DNA from 2 places in the Mesorhizobium sp. AA23 genome. Region 2 is predicted to be linked to the other one. Evidence: riboswitches for the same ligand, from Rfam matches in the RefSeq annotation. Region 2 holds a riboswitch; the other holds the start of a gene.

Region 1 (7,919 bases), on a different contig from region 2:
CCGCTCCTCGCCGGTCAGGCCGAGATGCTCCATCAGATAAGTGGCGCGATGCGGGTCGTCGGCCGGCCCGAGGCCGGCTTCGACATAGGCGCGCACGCTGGCGAAGCCATCCATATCGGGCATTTGCGGCAGGTAGCGCACCGTTGCCGAGGGCTGGCGGAATACTTCGCCGTCCTGCGGTTCGATCAGCCCCGCGACGATCTTGAGCAGCGTCGACTTGCCCGAACCGTTGCGGCCTACAAGCGCGATCTTCTCGCCGGCGGAGGCGCTCAGTGCCGCGCCGTCGAGCAGCGGCGTGCCGCCAAAAGTCAGTTTTATGCCATCCAGATTGAGAAGAGGCGGGGCCATGTCAGCTTTCGGGAAGAGGATAGGGGTGGGCGAGCAGCAGCGCCCGGCCACGCTCGAGCGCGATCTCGAGCCGACCCTTGATCTCATTTGATATGGTAAGCGATGAGCCGAACGCCACCTCGACACCGTCCAGCGGCCATTTGGCGCCTGAGACCGTCAGGCCGGCGAGGTCGGAGAAGCCGAGCACCGAGAACAGCGTGCCCTCGGCGTAGTCGAAGCCGGCTTTGCCCGGCAGGATGGGCACGCCCTCCTGGGCGCCGCTGGTCAGCAGCACGGTCGTGCCCGCCTCGGCCAGCCGCACGCTTAGAGCCAAATGCAGAAAGGCATGATCGGCGCGCTTGCCGCCGAAGGCGCCGGCCAGCACCAGGCTGGTGGCGCCGCGCGCCAGCGCCGCGGCAATGGCGAGCTCGCCGTCGGTCATATCCTTCTCGGTCGGGAAAATCTTGCGCGGCACGGCGGCCAGATTCTCCGGCAGGCTCGCCGGCACCGAGTCGAAATCTCCGACCCAGAGCTCCGGCAGCAGGCCAAGCATATCGGCATGGCCGATACCGGCATCGGCGGCGATGATGCGGGAGCCTTCGATCTGGCGATCGAGCCGAGGCGTGCGGACGAGATCGCCGCCAAGCAGGATGGTGAATGTGCCCATGGCCGTCGCCCTTACCAGCCCGGCCAACGAAACGGAAGCGGGCGCGTCCAAACGGAATCGCACTTCGCTACCGCGGTGAACCCTGATGGATGCCCAGGAAACTTCCGCTTGCGCGCCGCATCGGCCGGGCCTATGTCTCGAAATGCTCTAACGGGGTGCCGGACGCTGATTTTGCGAACCGGCTGAGAGGCACAAAGCCAACCCGCTGAACCTGATCCGGTTTGTACCGGCGGAGGGATTAGACGTTTCGGACCATCCGACGCCTCAATTCCTTTAACGCGAACGAAGGAGGCGCCGATGCGCTCGCTATTGTCCAACCTTGTTCTTGCAGTCGGCCTTGTTTCGCTTTTGGCAGGCGGACCTGCCGAGGCTAAAGACAAGCTTACCGTCTACACCTACGAAAGCTTCACCGCCGACTGGGGTCCCGGGCCCGCGGTGAGGAAGGAATTCGAGGCCGAATGCGGCTGCGATCTTGAATTCGTCTCGGTTGCCGACGGCGTGGCACTGCTCAACCGCGTCAAGCTGGAGGGCGCCGGCACCAAGGCTGATGTCGTGCTCGGCCTCGATACCAACCTGACCGCGGATGCCAAGGCGAGCGGCCTATTCGCGCGGCATGGCGCGGTGGCCGATTTGAATGTGCCCGGCGGCTGGAAAGACGACACTTTCGTGCCTTTCGACTACGGCTATTTCGCCGTCGTCTACGACACCGAAAAGCTGAAGACGCCGCCGAAGAGCTTGAAGGAACTGGTCGAGGGCGCCGGCCCCGACAAGATCATCATCCAGGATCCGCGCACTTCGACGCCGGGCCTCGGGCTGCTGCTGTGGGTCAAGTCGGTCTATGGCGACAAGGCGCCGGAAGCCTGGGCCAAGCTGAAGCCGAAGGTGCTGACCGTGACGCCGGGCTGGAGCGAGGCCTATGGTCTGTTCACCAAGGGCGAGGCGCCGATGGTTCTCTCCTATACCACCTCGCCGGCCTACCACATGGTGGCCGAGAACACCGAGCGCTATCAGGCGGCGTCCTTCGAGGAGGGCGAATATCTGCAGATCGAGGTCGCCGGCATCACCAAAACCGGCGCGAAGAACCCGCTGGCGGAAAAATTCATAGCCTTCATGACCGGGCCCAAGTTCCAGGACATCATCCCGGAGACCAACTGGATGTTCCCGGCCGGCAAGACCGACAAGCCGCTCAACCCGGCCTTCGAAAAGCTGGTGAAGCCGACCAAAACCCTGCTGTTCAGCCCGGACGAGGTGGCGGCCAACCGCAAGGCCTGGGTGGATGAATGGCTGGCGGCGATGAGCAAGTAGGACGCAGGATGGCGCTTGAGCACCCCCCTCTGTCCGGCCGGCCATCTCCCCCGCAAAGGGGGAAATTCGCGGTCATCGGTCCTAGAGTGGGAGATGTCCGGCAGGACAGAGGGGGGTGCGACGGAACGTGGCGTTCGCTAGCTCGAGCCAACGTGGTGCAGCGTGCAATCCACGCCGCGCCCTGACCCTCGCATCACCGCCGGCATCATCGCCCTTGTCGCCATTACTTTGCTCATCGGCGGCGCCTTCGCCGGCCTCATCCTCGAAGGCGCAAGCGGTCCGTCCAGCGCTGCCGCGGCCTTCGACAGCTATCTGCTCCGCGTCGCCCGCTTCACGCTTTGGCAGGCGCTGCTGTCGACATTGCTTTCGGTCTTGCCGGCAGTGTTCGTCGGCCGCGCCCTGTCCAGGCACACCAACTTTCCCGGACGTCGCCTGATCCTGCAGTTGTTCACGGTGCCGCTGGCGCTGCCGGCTATCGTCGCCGCGCTCGGCGTGTTGGCGCTTTACGGCCATGCCGGTTATTTTGCCGGCATCCTCGGCACGTTCGGCGGTGGGGAATGGCCGGGCATTTACGGCCTTTCCGGCATCCTGGTCGCGCATGTCTTCTTCAACCTGCCCTTGGCCACGCGGCTGTTCCTCGAGGCGCTCGGCACCGTGCCGGCCGACCAGTGGCGGCTGGCGAGCCAGCTCGGTATGGACGCTCGGTCGGCCTTCCGGCTGATCGAATGGCCGGCGCTGCGCACGGTGCTGCCGGGGGTCGCCGGGCTGGTCTTCATGCTGTGCATCACCTCCTTCACAATCGTACTGACGCTGGGTGGCGGGCCGGCGGCGACGACGCTGGAGGTCGCGATCTACCAGGCGCTGCGCTTCGATTTCGATCCCGCGCGGGCCGTGACACTAACGTTTCTGCAGATCGTGCTGACCTTCGTCGTGGTCGCCATGCTGACGCGACTCGGCGCCAACACGGTCGGCGATGCGAATCTGCCGGTAGCGCCACGCCGCTATCTTGCGACCAGCACCACCGAGGCCGTGTTGAATGCCGGCCTCATCGTGCTTGCGCTGCTGTTCGTCGCCGCACCGATGGCGGCGACCGTGCTCGCCGGGCTGGAGGCGGATCTCGGCCGGCTGGCCGGCGAGGACGCCGTGCGCCGCGCGACGCTCACCAGCGCCGGGCTCTCCTTTCTCTCGGCGCTGTTTTGCGTGATGCTGTCGCTGTCGCTGATCGCCGCCCGACGCGCACTGGCCCTGAGGCGCCGCGCGGGCGGCGCCATGTCGCTGCTCGAACACGCCGCCGACACCGGCGCCGGTTTCGTGCTGGTCGTGCCGCCGATCGTGATCGGCGCCGGCTGGTTCCTGGCTCTGCGCAACATCACCGATGTCTTCGCCATCGCACCCGTCATGGTCGTCGCGGTCAATGCGGTGATGGCGATGCCATTTGCCATTCGCGCCGTCCGCCCTGCCTATGACGCGGCGAGCGAGCGCCACGAGCGACTCTGCCTGGCGCTCGGCATTTCCGGCTGGAACCGGCTGCGGCTGGTCGACTGGCCGTCGCTCCGGCGGCCCTTGGCCACCGGCTTTGCGTTCGCCATGGCGCTGTCGCTCGGCGATCTCGGCGTGATCGCGCTGTTCGGCAGCGATTCCGTCCAGACCTTGCCCTATCTTCTACTCGCGCGCATGGGCAGCTACCGGACCGCCGACGCCGCGGGGCTGGCCTTGCTGCTCGGCCTCGTCTGCCTGCTGCTGGTTGTCGCCGCCGACTGGCTGGGGCGGGAGGCAAAGGCATGACGAGGGATAATAATGGCATCGCGGCCACGAAGGGCCTGGCCGTCACGTTGGACGGCGTATCCTTCAGCTATGGCGAGGCATCCTTCCGGTTCGATGTCGAATTCGCCGCCGGCAGGATCACCGCCATCATGGGGCCGAGCGGTTCAGGCAAGTCGACGCTGCTCAATCTGGTGGCCGGCTTCGAATCACCAAATGCTGGCAAGGTGCTGATCGGCGGGATCAATGTCGACAATGCGCCGCCCTCGGCGCGGCCGGTGTCGATGGTGTTCCAGGAAAACAACCTGTTCGCCCATCTTTCGGTCGAGGGCAATGTCGGGCTTGGCCGCTCGCCATCGCTCAAGCTCACGGCCGACGACCACCGCGCGGTCGCGGACGCGCTGGGGCGTGTCGGCCTCGCCGGCAAGGAAAAGCGGCTGCCGAGCGAGCTTTCCGGCGGCGAGCGGCAGCGCGTCGCGCTGGCGCGGGTGCTCATACGGGACCGTCCGGTGCTTCTGCTCGACGAGCCTTTCGCCTCGCTCGGCCCGGCGCTGCGCGAAGACATGCTCGATCTCGTGGCCGGCATCCACGCCGAGCGACAGATGACCGTGCTTTTCGTCACGCATCAGCCGCAGGACGCGCGCCGCATCGGCCAACGGATCGCGTTCGTCGACGAGGGCAGGGTCGCGGCAACAGGGTCGGCCGCCGATTTCTTCGACGGTGCTGGACCGGAGGCCTTCCGGCGCTATATCGGCGATCGAGGCGGCAGCGTTGCCGGATGACAACACATTGCCCGGAAGCGGACATAATTTACGGCCAAACCGGCTGCGGGTGATCAGGCGTTTGCTTGCCTTGTCCGGGGGAGTGTGGCTAGGTCCGGCCATGCTGGTCCGGGTGGGCCGTGATTTGCCGAAAGATTACGAAAGGAAGCCGATCTGACAGCCGGCATCGAGAGGGTATGGACTAAGCCGCTGGCGCGATTTTTCGCGATGGCCGGCTTTGCCGTGGCGCTGGCGAGCTGCCAGATGTTCACGCCGCCGGACGTGCAGGAGTCCGGCTTCCAGCCCTCCGACAAGCCGATCACCGTCGACAATGTCGTCGCCAATGCCAGGCTGGCCGAAATGGCCAAAGCGCAGCATCCGCGGATTCTCGCCACCTATGGCGGCGAATATTCCGATCCGAAGCTCGAGCGCATGGTGGCCAAGGTCGTCGGCAATCTGACGGTGGTCTCGGCCAATCCGACCCAGACCTATCGCATCACCATCCTCAACTCGCCCAACGTAAATGCCTTCGCGCTGCCGGGCGGCTATCTCTATGTCACGCGCGGACTTTTGGCGCTGGCCAATGACTCCTCCGAGCTTGCGGCCGTCATCGCGCATGAGATGGGCCACGTCACCGCCAATCACGGGTTGCAGCGGCAGCAGCTCGAGGCCGAGGAAGGCTTGGCGACCAAGGTCGTCTCCGATGTGCTCGGCGACAGCCCGACCGCCAAGGCCGCTCTCATCCGCGGCAAGCTGAGGCTTGCGCAGTTTTCGCGCAACCAGGAACTGCAGGCCGACGCGATCGGCATCAAGTCGATCGGCGAAGCGGGCTATGACCCCTATGCGGCCGGCCGCTTCCTGCAGTCGATGTCGGCCTATACCGATTTCCGCTCGGTCAGCGGCGCCACGGATGCCAGCCTCGACTTCCTGGCCACGCATCCCAACACGCCGCAGCGCATCGAGCTGGCGCAGCGGCTCGCCCGCAACTTCGGACCGCCCGGCGTCGGCACGCGCGACCGCGATGCCTTTCTCGCCGGCATAGACGGGCTGCTCTACGGCGACACGCCGGAAGAGGGCTATGTGCGCGGCCAGACCTTCCTGCATCCCGGCCTTGGCGTGTCGTTCTCGGTGCCCGAGGGTTTCGTCATCGACAATTCGGCGGCCGCGGTGACCGCGACCGGTCCGGGCGACATCGCCATCCGCTTCGATGGCGTGGCGATCGACAAGTCTGTGTCGCTCACCGACTATATCCGCAGCGGCTGGGTCGCCGGACTAGACGATGCCAGCGTGCGCCAGGAAACGGTCAACGGCAACGAGGCGGCGATGGCGCATGCCAGCGCGCAAGGGTGGCAGTTCGATATCGCGGTCATCCGGGCCAGCGGACAGGTCTACCGGCTGCTGACTGCGGCACCCTCGGCCAGCACCGCGCTGGAGCCGGTTGCGCGCTCCGTCAGCAGCTCCTTCCGCACGTTGAGCGCGGCCGAGAAGGCGGCTCTGAAGCCGCTGCATATCCGGGTGGTCACTGTGCAGCCCGGCCAGAACATGGGCACGCTTGCCGCTCAGATGGTCGGCGTCGACCGAAAGCTCGACCTGTTCCGGGTGCTCAACGCAATGTCGCCGGGCGCGAGCGTGTCGGCCGGCGACAAGGTCAAGATCGTCACCGACAAGTAGGGTCGCATCCCGTTTCGTGCTTCCGCAACGAATCAGCCGCGCGCTTCGTTCGGTCAACCCGGGCGCGCGGCTGCCGCAGCAATCAGAGCCCGCCACCGCTGCCGCCTTCAGGGCTGGTCTGGCCGCCGGTGCTGCCCCCGCTGCCCTCACCACTTTGGCCGCCGCCGGACCCCGAATGATCGCCGCTACTGCCGCGCCAGGGCGCCGGTCCGGTATCGGTCTGAGGTGGTTTGACCACTGTCGGGACTGTCACCGTCGGCGTCTTCGGCGCGGGTGTGCGGACAACCTTTACCTTGGTGACTATTTTCGTCACAACCTTCGGCTTGCACACTGCGACCGTTAAGGTGCTGCGCGCGGGAAGGCCGAGAATGCTCATCGAATATGCCTCTTGCCGCGCGATGCCGGCTTTGAGGAAAGCCAAGGCGCGGGCCTCGTCGGCGGGCACGCCGTTGCGGCCATCCTTGAAGATCACGGCGAGATCGTTCATCGCGTTGACGTGCCCCATGGCCGCCGCCTTGAGCAGCAGGTCCAATCCCTTGCCGGTATTCCGCTCGACGTCGACACCATTGAACAAGGCTCGCCCCCAAGCGGCCATCGCATAGGGGTCTCCCTTGTCGGATGCTTCTGAATAGAAGCTGATCGCTTTCGCGGAGTCCGCGGCCGGTCCTATTCCGGACGAAGCGATATGGCCGAGCTCGAACATGGCGCGGACGTGCCCCCTGTCGGCAGCTTCCTGGATAGCTTTCCTGGCCTCGTCGACCTTGCCGGACGCCAGCAGCGCCCGCCCAAGCTCGTAACGAAACCGAGCGACGTCGGGGTAGGCCTTCACCGCCGCCTGGCAAGCCTCAGCGGCCTCGCCGGCGATCTCGTTCTGCAAACGGCCGGGCGCGACGCCCTGCAGGTCGAGCGGTGCGCCCGCCGCCTGGTCGCAGGGGTCGACGCTTGGCGACAGCTTCATCATCGCTGCCTTGGACGCGTTGCCGCCGCGGATTTGGAAGCCAATCTGGACCGGAGCAGCCGAGCCGATCTGCGGCTCGTAACGCAAATTATCGACTTCACCGGCCATCAGGCTGGAATCCGGAGACAGGGTCCGGTCCGGCAGCGACAGAGTTCCCGTTGCCGGATAGCTTGCAAGCTTCAGGCTGAGCGCGGGGTCGTTGCTCGGGAAATCGAGCTTCAGCGGAACCGGACCGACGCCAACCGGGATGCTGATATCGCGATTTGCGATCGCCTCGGCGGCGCCGGTGATCTGGCTGCCGCTCTCCGGATCCGGCTGCTCCTGCTTGGCCGTGACCTCCTGACCCTCGGCGTCATCGTGGCGCATCAGCACCACCTCGTCGACCAGCGAGGAATTCTCCCACGGAACCTGCTTGCCGTTGGTGGCTTTGACCACGTCGCGGCGAACCGCCGCCATCACCGTGCGGATT
Region 2 (7,919 bases):
TTCGGATGGGAGCAGGCGGGTGCTGCCCTAGCGCAAAAGAAGGCGGCAATGATGGACCTGGGCGGCTTCGTTCGATCCGCCTTTCCGGAAGCGGATTTGCCTCAGCTTGCCTACGCGCCATTTCCCGAGATCGTTCCCGGCGTCGCCCGCTACGAGGATTTTTCGGTCAACTCCATCCACGTTCCGGCGAATGCGAAGAACAAGCAGGGTGCGCGCGACTTCCTCGCCTATTTCTACAAGCCGGAAAATCTGGGCGCATTCCTCGCCGCCGAAGGCGCCATCCCGCCTCGCAACGACTGCCCGCCAAGCAAGGACCCGCTGGTCAATGCTGCGGTCGAGGAACTGAAGAAAGTGGTTGGAACATCGCAATATTACGATCGCGACACCGATCCGGACATGGCCCAGGAAGGGATGGCGGGGCTGCAGGAATTCATGGTCAAGCCTGAGCGACGTGAGCAGATCCTCAAGCGCCTCGAAAAAACCCGCAAGAGAATCTTCGGTTGATCCTCCCTGGCTGACGGGCGCCGCCTTTCGGCGGCTCCCGGCTCTCTTTTTTCGGATGGAACGCCATGCCTCCTGTCTGGCGCAGAAATCGTCATTGGTTGACGCCGGTACTTTTCCTGCTGCCGGGCCTCATCCTGTTCGGCTCGGTGATCCTTGCCGCCTCCATCGAGACGGTCTGGATTTCGCTGCACGACTGGGATGGGATTGGCGCCAAGACCTGGGTCGGGCTCGCCAACTATGTCGAACTGGCCGACGATCCGCAGTTCTACGTCTCGCTCAAGAACAACGTAATCTGGCTGCTGATCTTCATGCTGGCGCCGCCGATCGGCCTGGCGCTTGCGCTGATCGTGAATCAGCAGATCCGCGGCATGCGCATCCTCAAGTCGCTGTTCTTCGTGCCGCTTGTGCTGGCGACCGTCACCGTCGGTGTCGTGTTCGGATGGGTCTATGATCCAAACTTCGGGTTGCTGCAGCTTCTCTTCGGCGCCTTTGGCGGTACCGCCCCGGCGCTGCTTTCAGACGAGACCTTCGTCACCTTCGCGGTAGCCGCCGCCGGTCTGTGGCCACAGATCGCGTTCTGCATGATCCTGTTCCTGGCGGGCCTGAACAGCCTCAACGACGATCTGATCGCCGCCGGACGCGTCGACGGTGCGCGCGGCTGGCGCATGTTGCGCCATGTCGTCCTGCCGCAACTGTCGCAGGTCGGCTTCATCGCCATCGCGGTGACGGTGATCGGTGCGCTGCGCTCCTTCGACATGATCGCGGTCATGACCAGTGGCGGCCCCTATGGCTCGTCCACCGTGCTCGCCTACCAGATGTATCAGGAGTCGATCTTTTCCTACCGCTTTGGCTACGGCGCCGCGATCGCCACCGTGCTGTTCGTGATCATGATCGTCTTCATCGCCTGGTATCTCAGTGGCCTCATCAAGGCCGAGCGGAGCAACGCCTGATGTACCCGCGCCCCATTCCCGAAAACGCCAGGATCCAGCGAGCCCTCTATCTAGGTGGTGTAACCCTGGTCGTGATCCTGTGGCTGCTGCCTCTGCTCGCCGTGATGCTGACCTCGATCCGTTCCAACGAGGAGCTGATGGCCGGCAACTATTGGGGCTGGCCGCAGAAATTCAGCCTGATCGACAACTACAAGGCGGTTTTCGACCAGACCGCCATGCTGCGCTTTTTCCTCAACAGCCTGCTGATCACCATCCCATCCGTCATCGGCGTTCTCATCCTGTCGACACTGACCGGCTTCGTCTTGTCGCGCTACCCGTTCCGTGGCTCCAACCTCATCTTCGCCCTCTTCGTCGGCGGCAATTTCCTGCCGGCGCAGATCATGATGATCCCGGTCCGCGACCTGATGGTGAGGCTGGGTCTCTACGACACCGTCTATGCGCTGATCGTTTTCCACATTGCCTTCCAGACCGGCTTCGCCACGCTTTTCATGCGCAACTTCATCGCCGCTCTCCCGGGCGAACTGTTCCAGGCGGCGCGCGCCGAAGGCGCCTCGCCGTTCCAGACATTGCGCCACGTGGTTATTCCGCTGGTCCGGCCTGCACTGGCGGCACTCGCGATCCTCACCTTCACCTTCGTCTGGAACGACTATTTCTGGGCGATCGTCCTTACCCAGAGTGATGCGGTCAAACCCGTTACCGCAGGCCTGAACAATCTGCGCGGCGAATGGACATCGGCCTGGAACATCGTCTCGGCGGCCACGATCTTCGTCGCCCTGCCCCCGGTCGTGATGTTCTTCATGATGCAGAAGCACTTTGTCGCCGGCCTCACCATGGGAGCCGTCAAGGGATGATCCGCCGCGAACCCTGCCGCACCCGACACGCACGGAAAGGCGCCTCGATATGAGCAGCGTGGAATTGCGAAAAGTCGACAAGCACTATGCCGGCTACCATGCCCTGAAGACGGTCGACCTGACGATCGAAAAGGGCGAGTTCGTCGTCATGGTCGGCCCCTCCGGCTGCGGAAAGTCGACATTGCTGAAGACGATCGCCGGGTTGGAAACCATCAACTCCGGCCACATCGTGATCAACGGGCGAGACGTCACCAGGGAAGAACCCGGCGACCGCGGCATCGCAATGGTCTTCCAGTCCTATGCACTCTACCCACACATGACCGTGGCCGAGAACATGGGCTTCGGCCTGCGGATGGCCCACCGGCCCAGGACCGAGATCGACGTCGCCGTCAAACGCGCAGCACGGATCCTGCGTCTGGAGGAGCAGCTCGACAAGCGCCCGAAGCAACTGTCGGGCGGGCAGCGCCAGCGCGTCGCGATCGGCCGCGCGATCACCCGCTCTCCCGAGGTGTTCCTGTTCGACGAGCCGCTGTCGAACCTCGATGCCGCGCTGCGCACTCAGATGCGAGTGGAACTTTCGAGCCTGCACGCGCAGCTTGGATCGACGATGATCTACGTCACCCACGACCAGGTCGAGGCGATGACCATGGCCGACCGAATCGTGGTCCTCAACAAGGGCCGGATCGAGCAGGTCGGCTCGCCGCTGGAGCTCTACGCCAACCCTGCCAACATTTTCGTCGCGGGCTTCCTCGGCGCGCCACGCATGAATTTCATCGAAGCGAAAGCAGTGAGCGTCGAGGCATCCAGCGTCTCGGTAGCCGCCGCCGGCCTCCCTGCCATCACCTTGGATGGCATCGACGCCGGCGGCCTTTCGGCTGGTGACGCCGTGACCATCGGCATCCGTCCGGAGGCTCTGCGTGTCGTCGAGCCAAGCGACGACGTAATGCCGGCCTTCTCCAGCCAGGTCCGTCTGGTCGAGCAGTTGGGGCGCGAAACTGTCCTCTACGTCGACGGCTCTCCGCTTCAGACGACCAATTCCGACAGCGGCACCGGCAATTTCACGCTTCAGCTCAACAAGGTTTCTACCCTCGGCGTCGGCGCCGCGTTGCAGGTCGGCTTCGAAGCCGGCGACGCCTACCTCTTCGGCCCCGATGGCCGCACGCTCACGCCAAGAAAACCCCTCGCCTCAGTCTGAACCTCGAAATTTCGAAAGTCCCATACGCATGAACCGCAAAGAGCCCGCTCCGCTATCCGTATGGCGGCCCCTCAATCTTGACCGCTTTCTGCTTGGAGCACCTCATTACCCCGAACATGTCGACGAAGGCTGCTGGCAGCGTGACGCCGAGCGCATGGCTGCCGCCGGCGTCAACACAGTGCGTATGGGAGAGTTCGCCTGGCACATTTTCGAGCCCCGCGAAGGCAAGTTCGAGTTCGGCCTGTTCGATCGCGCGATCGAACTTCTCGGCCGCGCGGGGATCGACACGATCATGTGCACGCCGACAGCCACCCCTCCCCGCTGGCTCACCGTCAACTATCCCGAAGTGCTGCGCGTTGACATGAACGGGCGGGCCTCAAGCCACGGATCGCGCCAGCATGCCGACACCACAAGCCCGGTATTCCGCGCCCACAGCCGCCGCATCACCCGCGCCATGGCCGAGCATTATCGGCACAACCCGCGTGTGATCGGCTGGCAGACGGACAACGAGCTCAACACCACGGTGTCGGAATCGTTCGCGCCTTCGACAAGGCTGGAGTTCCAGAAATACCTGCAGAAGGCCTATGGCACCATTGAGGCGTTGAACTTCGCCTGGGGCGGCCACTTCTGGGCGACGGCCTACGACGATTTCTCGCAGATCGACCTGCCGAGACCGCTCATGCCGTCCTACCCCAGCCCCGGCCACGTGCAGGACTACCATCGCTTTCTGGCCGCCGCGACCGCGGCCTTCCAACACGACCAGGTCGAGATCCTGCGCGCCGCCAATCCGGACTGGTTCATCTTCCACAATCTTGGCCAGCTTGCCGACATCGACTTCCGCGGTCAGTTCGGACAGGACCTCGATTTCATCGGCTTCGACATCTATCCGATGCTCTATGACGAGATGCGCCGAACCGGCGGGCATGCGGCGACCCAGGCCCTCCATCTCGATATATGCCGCGCCTATTCCGGCAACTTCATCGTTCCGGAGCAGGCCTCGGGCTTCGGCAGCCAGCCCGGCTTCTCGACGATGACGCCGGAGCCCGGCGAGATGCGTCGCATGGCCATGACTTCGGTGGCGCGCGGCGCCGACGGTGTCATGTTCTTTCGTTGGCGTCCCGCGCATTTCGGCGCCGAGATCTACTGGATGGGCGTCATCGATCACGACGACGTGCCGCGCCGCCGCTATGACGAGGCGAGCCGCTTCTTCCATGAGATCGCCGCCGCGAAGGAGCAGATTCTTGGCACCGCAGTGCGCATGGACCTCGGCATCGCCGGCGCGGACTTCGATAACCAGGAGGCTCACAAGACCTATCCGATCGGCCTCCCCAGTCCGCTCGAAGACGCGACGCTGTTTCATCGCCACTGCTATCAGAACGGCATTGCATGCGGGTTCATTCATCCCGAAGACGATCTTTCGCGGCTCAAGGCGCTCTACGTCCCGCATTGGGTGATGTGGAAGGATGAATGGAACGAGGCTGTCGAAACCTTCGTCCGCCACGGCGGTACGCTGATCCTGTCGGCATTGAGCGGGACGAGGGACGAGAACAACCACATCATTCGCGAGCAGGCCCCCGGCAAGGCCCTTGCAGCCCTGAGCGGCGTCAGGGTGGCGGAGTTCGGCCGCGTCGTTCCCGAAGGCGCCAGCGGCCTGTTTCCGCTGTTTCGTCCGGCTCCGATGGGCACCTATGCACCGCCGCCCCTCCCGGCCTCGTCCGCGGAACGCAAATACCTGTTCACCCTTGGCAATGAAGAATTCCAGGCTGCGCATTTGTACGAGGTGCTTGACGTAGCGCCTGACACCGAGGTGCTCGGCGTCTGGTCGAACCGCTTCGCCGCCGGCTCTCCGGCAATCACCGCCCGCAAGGTCGGGCAAGGTCGGGTTGTCTATGTCGGCACGTATCTCACACCGCAACTGACGGAGAAGCTTGTCGATGTCGTGCTGGCCAAAGCCGGTATAGCGCCTTTGCTGCCCGACCTGCCTGCCGGGGTGGAGGTCTCTGTCAGGGAAGCCGACGACCGCCGGCTGATGTTCGTGCTGAACACCACGGAAGTCGCCGTGATCGTAACCGACGTCCCAAAGGGCCTCGACCTGCTGACGGGCAAGGCCGTTGAAGGAACGCTGCAACTCGACCCTTACGGCTGCGCAATAATTCGGTCCTGAACAAATCGAACCAGCGTCCATAGACGCCGAACAGATGCTCTTCGAGGCGAAAAATGCGTTCTTCAATCCGCCGCCACAAGGGATCGCAAAAGCGTTTCCTTGGCGGATGACAAGTGGGCCCCGACTGCCAGCTCGACGCGCGCAAGGTCGTGGCTCAATGGGCGTCGATGTAAGAGATGCTCGACCAAAGCTGCGTGGCTGCGCCACTTCTCGTCGCTTGTTCGAGGCTGGAGAAGTCATGAAGTCGAGTTGACAGGATAGCGTCGCATCGTCCAACCTAGGCGCCTCACCAGGGGAGTCCCGGCAAGGGGCTGAGATACTGCTATCGCGCGCAGTGACCCGTTGAACCTGATCCAGTTCATACTGGCGTAGGGACGGTGCGAGGCTTCGCGGGTCGGCAATCCGGCTTCGGCATTCGGGCAGTGCCCGCATTCTAAGCGAAGCGTCACTTCCTCCTCATCGCGTGGACTGGGTCTCCGTTGCACTCGAGCAAGGAGGCTCACTCATGAATGCCCACACCCCGACCGTCACCGTCGGCGAACTCCCAGCTTCGAAGAAGGTCCACAAATCCGGTCAGCTTCACCCGGAGCTGCGGGTGCCGATGCGCGAGATCTCGGTCCACCCGAGCGCCGGCGAGCCGCCGGTCACTGTCTACGACTCGTCCGGCCCCTACACGGACGCCACGGTGAAAACCGACATCGAGTGTGGCTTGCCACGGCTGCGCGAGGCATGGATCGAGGCGCGCGGAGACGTGGGGCGCTACGAGGGCCGCACGATCAAGCCGGAAGACAACGGCTTCGTCTCAGCCGATCGCCTGACGCCGGAATTCCCGGTTCGCAACAGACCGTTGCGCGCGGCCAGCGGCCGCGCCGTCACCCAGCTCGCCTATGCGCGCGCCGGCATCATCACGCCTGAGATGGAGTTCGTCGCCATCCGCGAGAACCTCGGCCGGGAGCAGTTGCGTTCGAAACTCCAGCGCGATGGCGAGAGCTTCGGCGCCGCGATCCCCGATTTCGTCACCCCGGAATTCGTGCGCGACGAGGTGGCGCGCGGCCGCGCCATCATCCCGTCCAACATCAACCACCCGGAAAGCGAGCCGATGATCATCGGCCGCAATTTTCTGGTCAAGATCAACGCCAATATCGGCAACTCCGCCGTCACCTCGTCGATGGCCGAAGAGGTCGAGAAGATGGTGTGGGCGATCCGCTGGGGCGCCGATACGGTAATGGACCTCTCGACCGGGCGCAACATCCACAACATCCGCGAATGGATCGTGCGCAATTCGCCGGTGCCGATCGGCACGGTGCCGATCTACCAGGCGCTGGAGAAAGTCGGCGGCGTCGCCGAGGAACTGACCTGGGAGGTGTTCCGCGACACCCTCATCGAGCAGGCCGAGCAGGGCGTGGACTATTTCACGATCCATGCCGGCGTGCGCCTGCCCTATATCCCGCTGACCGTCGACCGCGTCACCGGCATCGTGTCGCGCGGCGGCTCGATCATGGCCAAGTGGTGCCTGCATCACCACCAGGAGAGTTTTCTCTACGAGCATTTCGAGGAGATCTGCGACATCGCCCGGGCCTATGACGTGGCGTTCTCGCTCGGCGACGGCCTTCGCCCCGGCTCGATCGCCGATGCCAATGACGCGGCCCAGTTCGCCGAGCTGGAAACGCTCGGAGAGCTCACCAAGATCGCCTGGTCCAAGGACTGCCAGGTGATGATCGAGGGCCCCGGCCACGTGCCGATGCACAAGATCAAGCAAAACATGGACAAGCAGCTCGCGGTCTGTGGCGAAGCGCCGTTCTACACGCTCGGGCCGCTCACCACCGACATCGCGCCGGGCTATGACCACATCACATCGGGCATCGGCGCGGCGATGATCGGCTGGTTCGGAACGTCGATGCTCTGCTACGTCACGCCGAAGGAGCATCTCGGCCTGCCCGACCGCGACGACGTCAAGACCGGCGTCATCACCTACAAGATCGCGGCCCACGCCGCCGACCTCGCCAAGGGCCATCCAGCCGCCAAAATCAGGGACGACGCGCTGTCGCGGGCGCGCTTCGAGTTCCGGTGGGAAGACCAGTTCAACCTGTCGCTCGATCCGGAGACGGCGCGCGCCTTCCACGACGAAACCCTGCCCAAGGAGGCGCACAAGGTGGCGCATTTCTGCTCCATGTGCGGCCCCAAATTCTGCTCGATGCGGATCTCGCACGACATCCGCGCCGAAGCCCAGAAGGAAGGGCTCGCGGCCATGGCGG

Evidence for each region. A riboswitch is a leader RNA that binds a small molecule or an ion and turns the genes downstream of it on or off. The one in region 2 is predicted to bind thiamine pyrophosphate.
Region 1: it holds a riboswitch for thiamine pyrophosphate, as region 2 does, so the genes downstream of both, thiB (thiamine ABC transporter substrate binding subunit) here and thiC (phosphomethylpyrimidine synthase ThiC) in region 2, are expected to answer to the same signal.

What each region holds. Positions count from the first base shown of each region.
Region 1 is NZ_LYTP01000001.1:588,573-596,491, reverse strand. It holds gene A9K66_RS02860 (ABC-F family ATP-binding cassette domain-containing protein) at 1-348, opposite strand, end outside; gene A9K66_RS02855 (thiamine diphosphokinase) at 350-994, opposite strand; TPP riboswitch at 1,136-1,249, shown strand; gene thiB (thiamine ABC transporter substrate binding subunit) at 1,292-2,299, shown strand; gene thiP (thiamine/thiamine pyrophosphate ABC transporter permease) at 2,462-4,084, shown strand; gene thiQ (thiamine ABC transporter ATP-binding protein) at 4,081-4,842, shown strand; gene A9K66_RS02835 (M48 family metalloprotease) at 5,050-6,492, shown strand; gene A9K66_RS02830 (caspase family protein) at 6,575-7,919, opposite strand, start outside.
Region 2 is NZ_LYTP01000003.1:110,984-118,902, reverse strand. It holds gene A9K66_RS05025 (ABC transporter substrate-binding protein) at 1-504, shown strand, start outside; gene A9K66_RS05020 (sugar ABC transporter permease) at 570-1,454, shown strand; gene A9K66_RS05015 (carbohydrate ABC transporter permease) at 1,454-2,305, shown strand; gene A9K66_RS05010 (ABC transporter ATP-binding protein) at 2,355-3,500, shown strand; gene A9K66_RS05005 (beta-galactosidase) at 3,529-5,664, shown strand; TPP riboswitch at 5,946-6,057, shown strand; gene thiC (phosphomethylpyrimidine synthase ThiC) at 6,170-7,919, shown strand, end outside.